One region of the Williamsia sp. Y721 genome, then DNA from elsewhere that is predicted to be linked to it. Evidence: predicted binding sites of a transcription regulator. Region 1 holds the regulator's gene; each other region holds the start of a gene.
What was found. The regulator LexA, encoded in region 1, represses DNA repair genes until DNA is damaged. The targets are predictions, from matches to a motif close to CGAACANNTGTTCG.
Positions count from the first base shown of each region.

Region 1 (4,136 bases):
GGATCTGGCCTCACAGATCCTTGATGCGGTGACACCGCGTGCCAAGCCCCTGACGTCCGCCGTCGCCGCCGAACTCACCCGCCTCACCGGCGTGCGGATCGCAGCCGCCGACCTGAGGCCGACCGCGCTGCCCGACCACCTGCGGATGACCTTCGTGGCCCTGGCCCCGGACGGTCAGGAGTTGGGCCACTCCAAATCGTTGACAGAGCTCCAGGAACGACTCGGCGGCAAGGCTCGCGCGGCTCTAGAGAAGGAGGCCGCGACCGAGTCGACGCCGGTGGCAACCACCTGGACAGACAAGACGTTCGGAACCATCGCGCGCTCGGTCCGCAACACCGTTGCCGGACAGGAGATCACGAGCTACCCGGCTTTGGTGCCCCGCAAAGGCGGCTTCACCGTTGCCCCGATGTCGACCGAGTCCGAGCAGCGCAGCGCGATGTACAACGCCCTGATCGGACTGCTTATCAATGATGTGCCGGGCCTACGTCAGAACGCGACTTCTGCACTCGGGACCGCGGAGCGGCTGGCACTGAGCCAAAGCCCTTACCCCAGCGGTGAGGCATTGCTCACCGATTGCGTGCGGGCGGCGGTGATCGACCTGGTTCCCCCGCAGCCGGAGGTCTGGACCGCTGCCGACTACGCCGCGCTGAAAGGCCATGTCGCCGGGCAGGTCACGAGTCGGGCCACCACCAAATTGCGCCAAGCCGCGGCGATCTTGACCCGGGTGGCTCCGCTGCGTACCGCCATCGCGGCCAGCACGGTGACTGACGCTGCCGACGACGTGCGCGATCAACTCGCGGATCTTGTCTTCGACGGGTTCATCTCGGCCACCGGTGGCGAACACCTCCCCGAGATCCCGCGGTATCTGGATGCTGCCCTGGCCCGGCTGGAACAGCTGCCGGCCTCCGCTTCTCGGGACGCCGCGTCGATGGCAGCCATCGATCGCGTGGTGGCCGCATGGACAGACCATCTGCGGATGATCCCGCCGCAGCGGCGCGATGCGGTCAGCGAGGCCGCGGGCTGGATTGTCGAGGAATTGCGAGTCGGGCTGTTTGCTCAACAGCTCCGAACCGCTTACCCGATCTCAGAAAAACGTGCCATCAAGGCGATCCGCGACTTGCGGTAGTGGCGCTAAGGCTTGCTCGACCGGAGGTCGTCGATTTCTTTCTGGAAATCATCCACCGAGTCGAATGACCGGTAGACGGAGGCGAATCGCAGGTATGCGACCTCATCGAGATCGCGAAGCGGGCCGAGGATAGCCAGACCGACCTCATTGGCCGGCACTTCCGCCGAGCCTGATGCCCGGACTGCTTCTTCCACCTGCTGCGCGAGATGCTGCAATTTGTCGTCGTCGACCGAACGGCCCTGGCAGGCCCGGCGGACGCCGCGCATGACCTTCTCACGACTGAACGGTTCAGTGACGCCCGTTCGCTTGACCACCGAGAGCACCGCGGTCTCCACGGTGGTGAAACGGCGTGCACACTGCGAACAGGCGCGGCGGCGACGGATGGCCTGACCCTCGTCCGCCACCCGCGAATCGATTACGCGGGTGTCCTCGTTCTTGCAAAACGGGCAATGCATGCACGATTCCTCGACGGTCGACGGCCTGGGCGGAGTGACCAGACACTGTGACTCCGAGGATACCGTCCGCGATCGCGGCCCCTCCACGGTCTACCTCGCGTAGACGGGGGTGACCAATGCCTGACCCACCGACAGTGCCGAGTTGTTCATGGCGTTGAGTTCCATGATCTTCGCAACCACGGCTTCGGTCGGCATCTCGGGTGCGATGCGGGAGGCGATGGCGCCCAACGACTCCCCCGATTGGACCCGGACGACCTCGGTTCCGACGCGGGCCGGATCGGCGGACTGTTGCATGACGCCGCCGAAGAAGGTCATGAACGCCACCACGAGCATCAGACCGACGCCGGTGACCGACGCAGCCGCCCAGGCGCGTCTGCGGGCGAAGACCATCTCGCGAGCGGTCGGTATCCGCCGCTCGGAATTACGCGAATCGGCACACGAGACGGCGACCCGGCGCTGCGCAGGCAGACGGCGACCGGCCGGGCGTGATGTGTCCGCGGGCCGTACCGGGCGCGTGGTGCGCGGGGCGGTACCGCTCTCGGAGTGGTGAACAGGCCGAGCTGTGGCCGGCCGGATGATGGTGGTGGCTGCAGTCATGGGGTTCAGTCCTCGATCATCGGTTTCGATCTCTATTCGATCACTCGTTCGATTGAAAGAGTGTTCGATTTGTACCACGGGCCTCCGACAAAGCGCCACGCCTGATCGAACAAATGTTTGAGACTTGTGACCATTTGCACTATCTTTGTCGACATGGACCCCGCCCGATACCGCATGAACTGGAGGACCTGATGGCCGATACAACCCAGCCCCCGACACCGGCGGACGGGGCCGCGACCACTGTTGTCGCCACCGAACCACTCGCCGAGGGCTCACTGACCCCCCGTCAGAAAGCAGTTCTCGAGGTCATCCGTACCTCGGTTCGCGAGCGCGGCTACCCGCCGAGCATCCGGGAGATCGGTGACGCCGTCGGTCTGACCTCGACGTCGTCGGTCGCCCACCAGCTCCGCACGCTCGAACGCAAGGGTTTCCTGCAGCGCGAGAACAACCGGCCTCGAGCGGTGAACATCCAGGACACCGACCTGAACCCGGCCACAGCGGCCGGGCAGGTTCAGACACCGGACGAATCCCTGCCGACACCGACGTTCGTCCCGGTCCTCGGCCGGATCGCGGCCGGCGGTCCGATCCTCGCCGAAGAAGCCGTCGAAGACGTCTTCCCGCTCCCCAAAGAGCTGGTCGGTGAAGGTTCACTGTTCCTGCTCAGGGTCGTCGGTGAATCGATGATCGACGCCGCGATCTGCGACGGTGACTGGGTGGTCGTACGCCAGCAGAATGTTGCCGACAACGGCGACATCGTTGCGGCGATGATCGACGGCGACGCCACGATCAAGACATTCAAGCGCACCAAGGACGCCGTGTGGCTGATGCCGCACAACCCGGTGTTCGATCCCATCCCGGGCAACGATGCCGTCATCCTGGGCAAGGTCGTCACAGTGATGCGCCGACTCTGAGCTCCGAGTCGTAGGCAGATCACTCTCAGAGCGATCAAAGGCGGGGTGTACCGGGATATCCCGGTACACCCCGCCTTTCGAGTTCAGGGGATCACGAAGTGATCAGACCCCGAGACTGCGTCCGATCACTTCCTTCATGATCTCGGTCGTGCCGCCGTAGATGGTCTGCACGCGAGAGTCGAGGAACGCCTTGGCGACCGAGTATTCACGCATGTAGCCGTATCCGCCGTGCAGCTGCAGACACCGGTCGACCAGGTGCACCTGGTTCTCGGTGGCGTAATACTTGGCCATTGCGGCGTCCGGGACGGTCAGCTTCTTCTCGTTCAGCAGACCGATGCAGTGATCGACGAAGACGCGCGTCGTCGTGGTCGAGGTGGCCAGTTCGGCCAGCAGGAACCGGGTGTTCTGGAAGTTTCCGATCGAGCGACCGAAGGCCTTGCGGTCCTTGGCGTACTGAACGGTGGTCTCCAGCACCTGCTCCATCGCCGCCGCGGCGACCACTGCGATCGACAGGCGTTCGCGGGGCAGGTTCTGCATCAGGTAAATGAAGCCGAGGCCTTCTTCACCGAGCAGGTTCTCGGCGGGCACGCGGACGTTGTCGAAGCTCAGTTCGGCTGTGTCCTGCGCCTTCATGCCGACCTTGTCGAGGTTGCGGCCGCGCTCGAAACCCTTCATGCCACGCTCGACGACCAGCAGGCTGAATCCCTTCGCGCCTGCCTCGGGGTCGGTGCGCGCGACCACGATCACCAGGTCGGCGTTGATGCCGTTGGTGATGAACGTCTTCGATCCGTTGAGCACCCAGTGGTCGCCGTCTTTCTTGGCGTTGGTCTTGATGCCCTGCAGATCCGAACCGGTTCCGGGCTCGGTCATGGCGATGGCGGTGATGAGCTCACCGGAGGTGAATCCCGGAAGCCAACGCGCCTTCTGCTCATCGTTGGTCAGCTCCAGCAGGTACGGCGCGATGACGTCGTTGTGCAGGGTGAATCCCAGGCCGCTGAACCCGCCCCGTGCGGACTCCTCGGAGACGATGGCCTGGTAGCGGAAGTC
Region 1 covers NZ_JCASNH010000003.1:680,135-684,270, forward strand. Annotated here, with positions in the region: gene hrpA (ATP-dependent RNA helicase HrpA) at 1-1,126, shown strand, start outside; gene nrdR (transcriptional regulator NrdR) at 1,132-1,581, opposite strand; gene AC56PL_RS17885 (LysM peptidoglycan-binding domain-containing protein) at 1,672-2,178, opposite strand; gene lexA (transcriptional repressor LexA) at 2,370-3,089, shown strand; gene AC56PL_RS17895 (acyl-CoA dehydrogenase family protein) at 3,192-4,136, opposite strand, start outside.

Region 2 (4,136 bases), 280 kb from region 1:
GGCAGCCAGAAGGTGAAAAATGTCGACCGGGCTGGATACGCCGCCGTGTTCCAGGTGAACGGTCCGCAGTGGTTGACGCTGGAAGGCAAGGCATCGGTCCATCGTGACCCAGACGCTGTCGCCGAAGGTGTCCGCCGCTATGCCGCGCGCTACAAAGAACCCAAAGTGAACCCACGCCGCGTGGTCATACAGATCAACGTCGAACGCGTACTTGGTTCGCAATCGCTGATGGTCACCGCCTAAAAAAGGCGCTACGCATCCTGGTCAGGACTATCCGGTTCGGGATCGGGTTGGACCTCGGGTTCGCCGCCGGTCGGTTCCGCCAGCTTTTCGGCCAACACCGCCTGGCGGTCGGCGAGGACTTTTTGCCAGGCCGCTGCGAAGGTTTCGTTGACGTGCTGGGCGCGATTGACCCGCGGTGTGCGTTCCGGATCAACAGACGCCGGCGGTATCCAGCCGACTCGACCCGTGTCGGGGCCTTCGGTGATCATGATTGTCTGCCACTGATGTGGACCATCACCGATGAGTTTGTGATGCGACGGACAGGCTGATCCCATCATGTTGATGTCGGTCAGACCACCGTTGATCCATGCAAGCAGGTGATGGGCCTCGACCCAGGTCGCCGGATTGGTGCAGCCTGGATGCGAACAACCCCGATCCCGGACGAACAACGCGAGCCGCTGGCCTTTCTGCGCGGTCCGTTTGGTCCGGGCCAGATACAACACCTCCGCGGAGTGGTCAGCGAACACGGCCAAATATTTGTCGGACCGCGCTGCCAGGTGCAGGGCCTCTTTGACCGGAATATCCACTCCCGACGCCGTTCTGGCGATCCCCGCACAGTCGTCGAGCTGCTCCTTGGTCATCGTGATGATCAACTGCGCCGGCAACCCCCGATGCGACTTGCCGAGCAGGTTGCATTCCAGAATCGTTGTCAGGATCGCCTTGAGCGCGTCGTGATGTTGTTGGCCCTTCGAGCGGGTATCACGTTCGGCGGCAGCCTTGACCAGTTCAGCATCCTGTTTCGGATCATCGGAGGCCCCGGTCGGCGAGTTGGGGTCGGCCGGGTTGTTCATCCCCGGCGCCGCCCACACATCCATCACCGTCTTGAACAACGCCAACGTTTCCGGATCCAGGGTGCCCGAGATCTTGGCCATCAGGTCTACCCCTTGATCACCCAGACTCACACTGCGTTTACGCGCCCGATCCGAATCATCGGTCAGCCGGCCATCGGGATCAACCCGGGCCAACACCGCACGACCCGATGCCGCCAACTGCGTCGGGTCTTGGCCGACAGCTTCTTCGGTCATCCAGTGATCGACCACGTCATACACCGCCGGATCAGCCGCGGACGGAATGTGTTTGCGCACGTCCAGCATCACATCCATATGCGCGGCCCCGATCAGCCCGTGAGCCCAGGCCTGTTCGGCGGCAGGGCATTTCGGCGCCAACTCCTCACCCTGCATCGTGTGGAATCGGCCGACCGCCTCCAACCCGCGGATCCGGGAGGAAGTTTGGCCTTTGGTCAGCCGCAACTCGCTGCGGGTGAACCCGAACAACGACGAATACCCGGCTTCGGTAAACGATGACCGATCCGAAACCCGCAACAGGAGACCCAACCCGATGAACTCAAGCTTACGAACTATCCGCTCATGCACCCGCACAAGCTCATTGACTTCCGCCCCAGACATATCGGAATCAGCGCAGTCCGCGATATCGGCAACCAGCAACTCCAACTCGAGGTACTTACGCACCAACACCGGAACCGAAGAAGAATCAACCCCAACTCCATCAGATGGATCGTCAGTCATCATGCCCCCCAGCACATCTGATCGAACGCTTTCAATCAGTCTACCTCGGAGGACACCAAAAGTCGAACGTTTATTCGAATCAATGTGATAGGTTGAGAACCTATTTCAGACCGACTTCAGTTCGTGCGGTTGGGAATTGAATGCTTCGCAGCCATCATCGGTGACGACAACGATATCTTCGATGCGCGCACCCCAACTGCCGGAGAAGTAGATGCCGGGTTCGATGCTGAATGCCATGCCCGGGCGCAGTGGAATACCATTGCCTGCAACGATATATGGCTCTTCGTGGACGGACAGCCCGATGCCGTGGCCGGTGCGGTGAACAAATTTGTCAGCCAGTCCGGCGGCTGCGAGCACGTCCCGGGCCGCGGCATCGACCTGCTCGGCGGTGACGCCGGGGCGGACGGCGGCCACAGCGGCTCGCTGAGCTTGTTGTAGCCACTCATACTGCCGTGCGATCGCATCGGAAGGCGTTCCGACACAGTAGGTTCGGGTGCAATCGGAGTTGTATCCCGGCGCGACGGGTCCGCCGATGTCGACGACCACCATGTCGCCGTCCTCGATCACCCGATCTGAGACCTCGTGATGGGGATCGGCGCCGTTGGGACCGGATCCGACGATGATGAACTCGGCCCGGGTGTGCCCTTCGGCAAGGATGGCGGCATCGATGTCGGCCGCGACTTCACGTTCGGTGCGGCCGGCTTTCAGCCATTCCCCCACTCGGGCGTGCACTCGGTCGATCGCGGCACCTGCGCGGCGCAGTGCTTCAATCTCGGCGTCATCCTTGATCATTCGCAGTTCACGCAGCACGGCAGTGGCAAGTTCCGGTGCGCCGCCCCAATGCCCTGCCAACGGGACGGTGTGCAGCGCAGGGGTTGCGTCGGAGACCGCGTAACGACCGCCGGCTCCCCCGGCGGCTCCAACCGCCAGTGCGTACGCATCCTGCCCGTCGACCCAATCGTGAACGCTCAGTCCGAGCTCACCGACGGCCGATTCCCGTAGCGCCGCCAACTCCAGTCGTGGCACAACCACTTCGGGAGCGCGCTCCGGACTGATCACCAGGGCGGTGAGCCGTTCGAATGTCGTCGCTCGTGAGCCCGTCAGATATCGCAGGTCGGGTCCGGGAGTGATGAAGAGCGCCGACAGACCGGCTTTCGCCGTCAACTCCTGCGCCCGATCCAGACGTGACTTGTACACCGCTGCCGAGAATCGCTGATCCGCCATGGATTCAAGGCTATCGGTCGCCGAGTTCTTGGTGTTGGCGGCGCCCTGACCTTCGTCACAAACCATCGGAAGTGTGTCCCACTCCGATCACAACATGCGATGAGTGATCTTTAACCGGGCGGAAACCCCGTCTTGCGCGGAGAATAGGGGCAACGAAAGATATTTAGTTCTGAGGAAAACCAGGAGGTCACCGTGGACCGTGAAGGCGTACGACGTCGATTACGGGCTGTTCCGACCGATGATTCTCAGGTCCAGTTCGCAAATCTGCACGGATACAAGCGTGCCTACCGGATGGCCGGATCGGGCCCGGCGCTGCTTTTGCTGCACGGAATCGGCGACAACTCCCTGGCCTGGGAACCGGTGTTCACCCAGCTCAGCGAAAAGTACACGGTCATCGCACCGGACTTTCTCGGACACGGATTTTCCGATCGTCCGCGCGCCGACTACTCCGTGCCCGCTTTTGCCAACGGAATGCGGGATCTGCTGGCCTACCTTGACGTCGAACGCGTGACGATCGTCGGCCATTCGCTCGGCGGTGGTGTGGCCGGGCAGTTCGCCTACCAGTTCCCCGAGATGGTCGAACGGTTGGTTCTGGTCGGTACCGGCGGCGTCACCAAAGACGTCAATCCGGTCCTGCGCGCGCTGTCACTACCGTTTTCCGAGTACGCGCTGGCCGCTGTCTCACTCCCAGGAGTGTTTTCTACGTTCGCAGCGGCTTCACGCACGTTGCGTGATCATCTGCCCGTTGCACTGTTCCGGGACAACAACGAGATCGTTCGGGTGCTCGAACGGATGCCGGAGAAGGGGTCGGCCGAGGTCTTCGCCCGAACTCTGCGATCAGCCGTCGATTGGCGTGGCCAAGTGGTGACCATGCTCGATCGCTGTTATCTGAGCGCAGGTATCCCGGCGCTGATCGTATGGGGTTCGGACGATCAGGTCATCCCGGTGCAGCACGCCCACATGCTCCACAGCGCAATGCCCGGCTCGCAGTTGGTCATCTTCGACAAGGCCGGTCACTTCCCGTTCCGGGACGATCCAGACCGATTCGTCGACTTGCTGCTGTCCTTCGTGGCGTCGACCGTACCTGCGAATATCAGCCGTGCA
Region 2 covers NZ_JCASNH010000003.1:396,323-400,458, forward strand. Annotated here, with positions in the region: gene AC56PL_RS16555 (TIGR03618 family F420-dependent PPOX class oxidoreductase) at 1-243, shown strand, start outside; gene AC56PL_RS16560 (HNH endonuclease signature motif containing protein) at 252-1,811, opposite strand; gene AC56PL_RS16565 (M24 family metallopeptidase) at 1,914-3,032, opposite strand; gene AC56PL_RS16570 (alpha/beta fold hydrolase) at 3,225-4,136, shown strand, end outside.
Region 2: a site for LexA is predicted at 1,872-1,885, ahead of AC56PL_RS16560 (HNH endonuclease signature motif containing protein). Genes of this name have one in related genera too.

Region 3 (4,136 bases), on a different contig from region 1:
CATCGGCGGTACGGACCCGCCAGCCGTCGCCCTGCTTCTCGATGGCGGTCACGGCGGCCGACAGTTCGAGTTCGCCGCCGTCGGCGTGAAGTTTGCGGATGAGGGCTTCTGCGAGCGCGCCGCTGCCGCCGACAGCCCGGCCTGGGGGAATGGTGTGCATCGCCGCGGCAAAGCCGACCATGGGTGCGGTTCCGGGTTCGTTCATCGGCGGACCGGACTGCGCTCCGAACCAGGCCAGTGCCGCCTTGAGGTGTTCGGATTCGAACCAGTTGTCCAAGAGTGCATTACCGGACATCAGGAACTCTTGCGACAGACCGAGCCCGGCGGCGGAGCCGTTTCCGGGGATGCGCGCGGGCAGACCCCAGAACGCCTTGCCGAGAGCGAGCGGGGATGGGGAAGAGGTGAACGCCGACATCATCGCCGCCGACCGGCGCGCCCAGACGTCGACGAAGCCACGGTAGGCGTGCGCATCGGCGGGACCGCAGGCCGCCTCGATCGACGCGATCGTCTTCTCGAGGTCGTGGTGGAAGATGATCGGGGGAGCATCGTCGGTCGCCGGGCAGAACGCCCACGGGTCGCAGTCGATATATCGCAGTCCGTGATCGGCCAGTGCGAGCTCTTCGAGGATCGGGGTGTGCCGGATCATCAGGTGCGCCGACGACCCACGGTCGACGCGATAGCCCGGGAACCGTTCGACGCTGGACACGGCACCGCCGGGGACACTGTCGCGTTCGAGCACTTTGACCTGTTGACCGGCGGCGGCCAGATAGGCGGCGGCCACGAGGCCGTTGTGTCCGGCCCCGATGACGATGGTGTCGATTGTGGTCCTGACGTCGATCATGTGGTCCTAACGCAATGGGAGTGCGCGGCCGAGGACAGCAAACGGCCTGGGATCACCGGCAAAGGTGAAGCCGCGCAGCACGTCGGCAAAACCCAGCCTGCGGTACAGGCGCCAGGCACGGTTGTTCTCCTCGTCTACCTCGGGGGTCGAGAGCAGCACCTGTGGTTCGGAGCGATCGACCAGCAGGCGTTGTAACAAGTGTTCGCCGATCTGCCTGCCCTGTGCGGACGGATGCACGTGGAGTTCGGTCAGCTCGAAGTAGTTGTCGGTCAGGGCGCTGACGCGCTCACGGCTGCACCCGGCGCGGACCAGACCGCTGCGCACCTGCTGGTTCCACCATTGATCGTGCGCGCCGCTGTATCCATATGCGATCCCGACCAGGGTTTCCCGTCCGGTTGCCGGGCCAGGTGAGTCGATCGCGGCAACAGCTTTCCATCCGGGGCGCCGGATGTGGTCGTGCCACAGGGGAGCCCGTTGCACTTCGGTGCCCGGCGGGTAGTTCATAGCGGTGACGTACACGCTCAACGCCTCGGGCAGCCAGATCTGTGCATCGTGGGCCGAGAGGTCGGCGATCCGGATGGGCACAGAAGTTTCCGCCTTTTTTGCTTGAGGGTTGTCGGTGTCGTTAGGTATATTGAAACTGTCGAACGGGTGTTCGAGGCTTCAACCTCCGCAAAGGCGCAAGCCGCATCGTTTACCCGCTTTACGACGTGGAGCGGCTCGGTGGCCGACGAGGGAAGCGTAGGCCACCGGGCCGACCCCGCATAGACACAGACAGTTCGGCGAAGGAGGACCGAGATGGCGACGACGGCACAAACCCCTGCGCGTGTCTCCCGGAATGGCGTAGCGGCTTCGACCGCGCGGGTCACCCGACTGCCCGAACCAACGCAGATCATCGCCTCCCGCGAGATGTTGGAACGAGCGGAGTCGCGTCTGCGTGAATCGGATGTCGTCACCGATTCCGCCGAGGCGTTCAGCGCGCTGTACCAATCGGCGTTGCGCGCGGCGGGCGCTGTCCTGGCCGTCGCCGAGCACCCCACGCGCCGACGCGGGTCGCGCAGTGCGTGGGCGCGACTGCCGCAGGCGATGCCCGAGCTCTCCGAGTGGGCAACGTACTTCGCCGGGCTCTCTCGCCTGCGCGCCGACACGGAGGCCGGGATCCGGTCGGTGACCGACGAGCAGATCGCCGAGTTACGACCGAACGTGGACAAGTTTTTGCACGTGGTCGAGATGGAAATCCTGCGACTCGAGCGGGGCAAACCGTCGAATATGCCTGCCGGTGCGGCCTGAAGGCTACGAAATTACTGCTAACGGACCAAAATTGACCAACTTGTGGCGGGGAATGGTGGTTCGAACTTCCAACACCTCGTATCATCGGAGGTGGGTCCACCGCAGTGGGTCCGGGCAACCGGAATTGTCTCCTCTGGATGCTCTACCGAAACCATGTGCTGAAGGAGGGGGCGGGTGCCACTCTCAGAGCACGAGCAGCGCATGCTCGAACAGATCGAAAACGCTCTGTACGCCGAAGACCCCAAGTTTGCGTCGAACGTACGGTCACGTCGCTTTCGCGGCTCCACTGCGCGCCGTCGACTGCAAGCTGCCGTGCTGTTCCTCGTCGGACTTGTTCTCCTTGTCGGGGGAGTTGTCATCGAGGTGCAGGTCGGCGGATTCCCCATTGTCAGCCTCATCGGCTTCTTGGTGATGTTCGGCGCCGGGCTGATGGCGTTGTGGGGATCTCGTAGCGGACCGACTCCCGGAGGTTCTTCGGGGTCGTCGTCGCGCGGCGGTTCGTCGGGCCGCGAGCAGCGGCAAGGACGAAAGTTTTCCGAGCGTATGGAAGAGCGGTTCAACCGCCGCTTCGAGCAGGAGTAGACGCCTCCAAGCGCGTTTGATTGTAAAAGGCCGTGCATCGCATCGCGATGCACGGCCTTTTTGTGTTTTTCAGGGCATCTCGCCCCACTTTCCACCCAAATCCCCACTTTCTCCCACGCCTGAGGTTCTGCCGGCAAAACGGGGCTGAAGTGCCCCCTGGGACTCCAAAATCTGGTCCGAAAGGTTCCGGGACACTCCGGATCAGGTTTTGTCCCCCACCTGGTGATGCGGCGTCTACCTGCAATGTTGACGGCGAAATGCCCATTTTTGGGCTGCATGGGGTGGAAAGTGGTGGATTGTGGGGTACAGTGGTGATCGTTGGTGGAAGAGAACCGGATCTTTCCATCAACCTTGGGGTTGGAGGTGACGACACATGGCCAGCGCTATGTTCTTCGGCACTTACACACCCAAGTTGGACGACAAGGGGCGGCTCACGCTGCCCGCAAAGTTCCGAGACGCACTTGCAGGAGGGGTGATGATCACAAAAGGTCAGGACCGCAGCCTCGCAGTGCACATGCGGGATGACTTCTATGAGTTGGCTCAACGAGTGATGAGCTCGCCCAAGAACGATCCTGCTGCCCGGGCTTTTCAGCGTCAACTGAGCTCGGGAACCGATGAACAGCGGCCAGACGGACAGGGACGCATAACACTGTCCCCGGATCACCGTCGTTATGCCGGGCTGGCCAAAGAATGTGTGGTCATCGGAAACATGAGCCACTTGGAGATCTGGGACGCGCAGACATGGCGCGATTACCAGGATGAGCACGAGGAGAACTTCTCGAGCGTGGGCTTCGACGTCCTGGACACGGCCTGAGGCCAAGGACCACAAGACCACGTGGGTGAATCGAGGCCTTTGCCCGATCCGACCCTGACGCACTTCCCCAGCGCCAGGTTCGACAGCCCGCCCCTGACGCACTTCCCCAGCGCCAGGTGCGGAGATCGGGCAGGGACCAGGATCCACCCACACACCTGCCGGCCAATTGGCGCACCCGGACCGCACGAGAGGTAGCACAGTGGATCTCGCCGATGGCCCCTTCGGGCACGTCCCGGTCATGGCCGAGCGGATGATCGAATTGCTCGCACCTTCGATCACGCGGCGACATCCCGACGGCACCGACGCGATCTATGTCGACGGCACTCTCGGCGCAGGCGGCCATACCGAACTCATCGCCCAGAGATTCCCTGGCGTTTCGATCATCGGGATCGACCGTGACATCAACGCTTTGAATCTCGCGCGCGAGCGACTCTCGCCCTTCGGCGATCGGATCACCTTTGTCCACACGCGGTATGACGCGGTGGACGAGGCCTTGGAGCAGGCCGGTGTGACGAAGATCGACGCCGCACTCTACGACCTCGGCGTCTCGTCGATGCAACTCGATCAGCCCGACCGCGGGTTCGCCTACGCGGTTGACTCTCCGCTGGA
Region 3 covers NZ_JCASNH010000001.1:1,488,633-1,492,768, forward strand. Annotated here, with positions in the region: gene AC56PL_RS06630 (phytoene desaturase family protein) at 1-841, opposite strand, end outside; gene AC56PL_RS06635 (GNAT family N-acetyltransferase) at 848-1,426, opposite strand; gene AC56PL_RS06640 (SAV_6107 family HEPN domain-containing protein) at 1,640-2,131, shown strand; gene AC56PL_RS06645 (SCO2097 family morphological protein) at 2,306-2,713, shown strand; gene mraZ (division/cell wall cluster transcriptional repressor MraZ) at 3,099-3,527, shown strand; gene rsmH (16S rRNA (cytosine(1402)-N(4))-methyltransferase RsmH) at 3,766-4,136, shown strand, end outside.
Region 3: a site for LexA is predicted at 1,486-1,499, ahead of AC56PL_RS06640 (SAV_6107 family HEPN domain-containing protein). Genes of this name have one in related genera too.

Region 4 (4,136 bases), on a different contig from region 1:
CTTGTCTACGGCCTCATCGAGGCACCGCATCGCGGCTGGCTCGACCCGCTGTCGCTGCTGGCGCTGATCGGCGGTCTCCTGCTCATCGGGGCATTCTGGTTCTGGCAGCTCAAGAACCCGGAACCGCTGCTCGACGTACGTCTGTTCAACAACCGCGCATTCTCCGCCGGCACATTGAGCATCACGGTGCAGTTCCTTGTGGTCTTCGGGATCTTCCTGGTGCTACTGCAACAGCTGCAGCTGGTCTTCGGATACTCACCGCTCAAGGCCGCAGTCGCCCTGATGCCGATGGTTGGTCTGGTGATGGTGTTCTCGCTGATCGGAAACTGGCTCGCCACCCGAACGAGTTTGCGGACCATCCTGGTGTTCGGCATGGCCGCGATGGGCGTCGGTTCGATCTATCTCGGCGCGGTCAGCCTCGACAGCTATCAGACCATCGTCGTCGCAATGATCATCCTGGCAATCGGTTTGGGTATCGCCACGGCACCCTCGACCACCGCGATCATGGTCAACACACCCACCGACAATCAGGGCGTCGGGTCAGCGGTGAACGACACCGCCCGCGAGCTCGGTTCAGCGATCGGAATCGCTGTCGGCGGCAGCTTGTTGGCCGCCGGCTACACCCGGAACATCGAACCTGTCGCCGCGGACGCCGAGGCGTCGATGCAACAGTTGTCCAAACAGCTCGAAGCCGCCGGACAAACGGAGCGAGCGCAAGAAGCCGCGACCGCTGCCGACTCCATCAGCGAGCACATCACCAACACTCTTGCCGAAGCGCTTCAGGTGGCAGGCCAACTGTCCCCCGTCCAACCAGAGCTCGCCGCACGGATCAGCAAGGGCGCCATCGAGGCCTTCGAAGGACCGATGGGAACCTCATGCCTCGCTTTGGGCGGCGTATGCCTGGCAACGGCCATCGGCCTTGTCTTCCTCACGCCCAAACAGATCGACGACGGTGCGGCAGAGCGTGCCGCCGCCAAAGCCGAAGCGGGCATCAGAGACTGACGTCAGCAGAGGCGTTGCACCGCTTGGAAATGTCGGCGAACGTCCCCCACTCGGTGCTGCCGCCCAGCTCGTCTGGACGGCAGCACCACGCGTTTCACGCTATGAAGTTGTCAAAGATGCGTGCGCGGTCCCGACAAGATCTCGGGTGCGCCAGTGGAGGGAGAAGTGGTGACGGTGGCGGAAGTTGGTTCAGGCGGCGAGGGTCAGGGTTCGCCGGTTGTAGGCCGGTAACGGTTTTCGCTGCGGATCGATACCGGCGGGTGGGATCAGCCACGGATGGCCGTCGGAACCCATGATCACGTCCCAGTCGGTGTTGTGCACCGCCATATGGCAGGTGCGGCACAGCAAGCACCCGTTTTCGAGGGTGGTCAGGCCGCCGTCGACAAAGTGCACGATGTGGTGACAGTCCGACCAACCGGCCTTGGCCCCGCATTTCACGCAGCAGGTGTCGCGGATGATGCTCGCCTTACGGACCAAACCCTTGAACAGACGTTTCGGCGGACTCAAATCGACCGGCACCTGCTGCCCGTCAAGGGTGATCGAGGTGATCGACGAATCGCACGCCAACATCGCGGCGGTCGATTCGGTGACCGGACCCATCCAGGGCAGTGTGGCAGCCTCGGGATGGTCGGCGGGCACGGTCACCATCACCTCGGTCCGCGGCGCCGACACCAACGTTTGTCCGCCACCACCGCAATCCAAGAGTTGATGCAACGCGTCAGCGCGACGCTGGGTTGGGGAACGCGGATCATCGGAGCCGTCGGGTTCAGGACGCGCCCTTGACCACAGGTCCAACGCCGAGTGCAACTTCTCCCCAATCACCGCATCAAGATCGAATGTGCCGACACAACGGCCCTCGTGAACCTTGTATTCGAGACTGTTCAGCGACCGGTCTTCAGCCGGCGGAGGACCACCCGTGTCTTTCGCCACCTCGTTCCCCAGCAATCGAGCGGCCGCGCTGATCTCAGCTGGTGCGGCTCCGGAGATGGCTTGGTTCAACAGTTTCCGCTCAAAGCCAACCTGCTGTTCGGAAGTTATAGGAACCTCGGACCGGCCAACAATATGCGCAACCCCTTTGACCACCGCATCGACATGCTCGGACGACAAAAACCCGTCCCGTGAATACCCGGCAGTACGATCCAGACCGGCGAGGCCCGGACCGATGCGCAACCACCGATACGCCGATGCTGGTACCGCACCATTGGCCTGCAACAACTTTGACGTGGTAGACCCCGCCTTACGGGCGATACCCGACTCGTCGATCACCGCGGCGCACACCGCGAGCTGATGCTCGGTGGCGTTGCGTAGGGTGATCAGATCCTTCGCCATGCCCAACGTGGCAGTTGGATCATCGGGTAAGACCAGGTCGACGAGATCGTCGACCATCTCGAGAAGTCGCATAGCACAGCACCTTCCAAGGAGAGAGCAAACCGGGGGGCGTCGACCGGAGTGTCTCTGCGAGGAAGGCGTCAGATACGTCGTGCTTGTGGTCGACTGACTCCACCATACCGAGTCGAACGCATGTTCGCAAGGTAGAAAGTGGTGTATCTGACTCCACCGCAACGTCTTTCGGTAGACAGACAAACAACTGACGAATGAGCCCGCGGAGTCAGTCGCTGTGCGCGGAGGGAGTGCCGATGCCGCGGAGAATATTGTCGACCAGAGCGTCCGCGAAGGCGGCGGTCAACGGTTGCGCCGGGAGCAACAGCCGGTGGTAGGCCGCACCCCACAACTGGTCGACCACCACTTCGAGGTCGACATCATCGCGAACCTCACCCGCCTCCTGCGCCAGCCGAAGGCGGTCGACCGCGAGTTGGCGGCGCGGTCGCGTGTACGTCGTCTCGATCGTTGCGGCGAGTGCGCGATCCGATTGGGAAAGCCCCACCAACTCTGCGATCACGCGACCTCGAGGGGTGTCGACGAGCAGGTGGATGAAGGAATGCAACTGCGCCTTGAGGTCGCGGCCGAGGTCGCCAGTGTTCTGGAAACCCAGCTCCACCTCGACGGCGGAGAAGTACGCCTCGAGCGCAAGCGCCCCCGGCGACGGCCACCACTTGTACAAGGTCATCTTGCTGACGCCGGCATAAGTTGCGACCTTGTCGAAGGTCACGGCTTTGATTCCGCCGGTGAACAGCAGCTCCGTCGTCGCGGCAAGAACAGCCTGGTGCACGTCCGCTGCCGCGCGGCGCCCTCTTCCGGCGCGCAACTTGATGTCCTTCTCGGCGGGCAACCCGTCCGTCGTCAATGGCCTCACCCCTTGCCTCATATGTACAAGTAGTCTACATTTCAGTTTATGTACAACTAGTCCACTTATGGAGGGAACTGGCCATGGTCAGCAACAATCACAATGCCCGTTCCGCGATCGTCTTCGGCGGCTCCGGCGGAATCGGAAAGGCGGTCGCCGAACGCCTCGCTGCCGACGGCAACAACGTGGTGGTCCACTACGCCGGACGGGCAGCGGCAGCCGAAGCGGTGGCCAACGGCATCACTGCAAGCGGCGGGACGGCCATCACTGCCGGCGGTGACGTTGCGGACGACACCCAGATGGAGCGTGTTTTCGATCAGACCGCCGACCAATTCGGTGGTGTCGACATCGTTGTCAACACTGCGGGCATCATGCTGCTCGCACCTGTCGCCGACATGAATCTCGACGACTTCGACCGAATGCACCGGACCAATGTCCGAGGGACGTTTGTCGTGTCCCAGCTCGCGGCCCAGAAACTGCGCCCGGGCGGCGCGCTGATCAACTTCTCCACCTCGATAACCCGTCTGCAACAACCGAATTACGCCGCGTATGCCGCAACGAAAGGAGCTGTCGAGGCGTTGACGCTGATACTCGCGCGCGAACTACGTGGGCGCGACATCACCGTCAACGTCGTCGCGCCGGGCCCAACCGCAACACCATTGTTCCTCGACGGCAAACCCAGCGAACTGATCGACCAGCTGGCAAGCGCCGCCCCACTGGAGCGACTGGGCGAGCCCGAGGACATCGCAGAAGTCGTCGCGTTCCTGGCAGGCCCGGGACGATGGGTCAACGGACAGACTTTGTACGCCAACGGCGGCATTGCCTGATCGCATGCGGCACAACGCCCCCGGGCTACCTCAGCTGCTCACCGCGCCCGAAACCGATGTGC
Region 4 covers NZ_JCASNH010000005.1:528,040-532,175, forward strand. Annotated here, with positions in the region: gene AC56PL_RS25955 (MFS transporter) at 1-1,002, shown strand, start outside; gene AC56PL_RS25960 (HNH endonuclease signature motif containing protein) at 1,192-2,403, opposite strand; gene AC56PL_RS25965 (TetR/AcrR family transcriptional regulator) at 2,612-3,172, opposite strand; gene AC56PL_RS25970 (SDR family oxidoreductase) at 3,331-4,074, shown strand; gene AC56PL_RS25975 (AMP-binding protein) at 4,105-4,136, opposite strand, start outside.
Region 4: a site for LexA is predicted at 2,517-2,530, ahead of AC56PL_RS25960 (HNH endonuclease signature motif containing protein). Genes of this name have one in related genera too.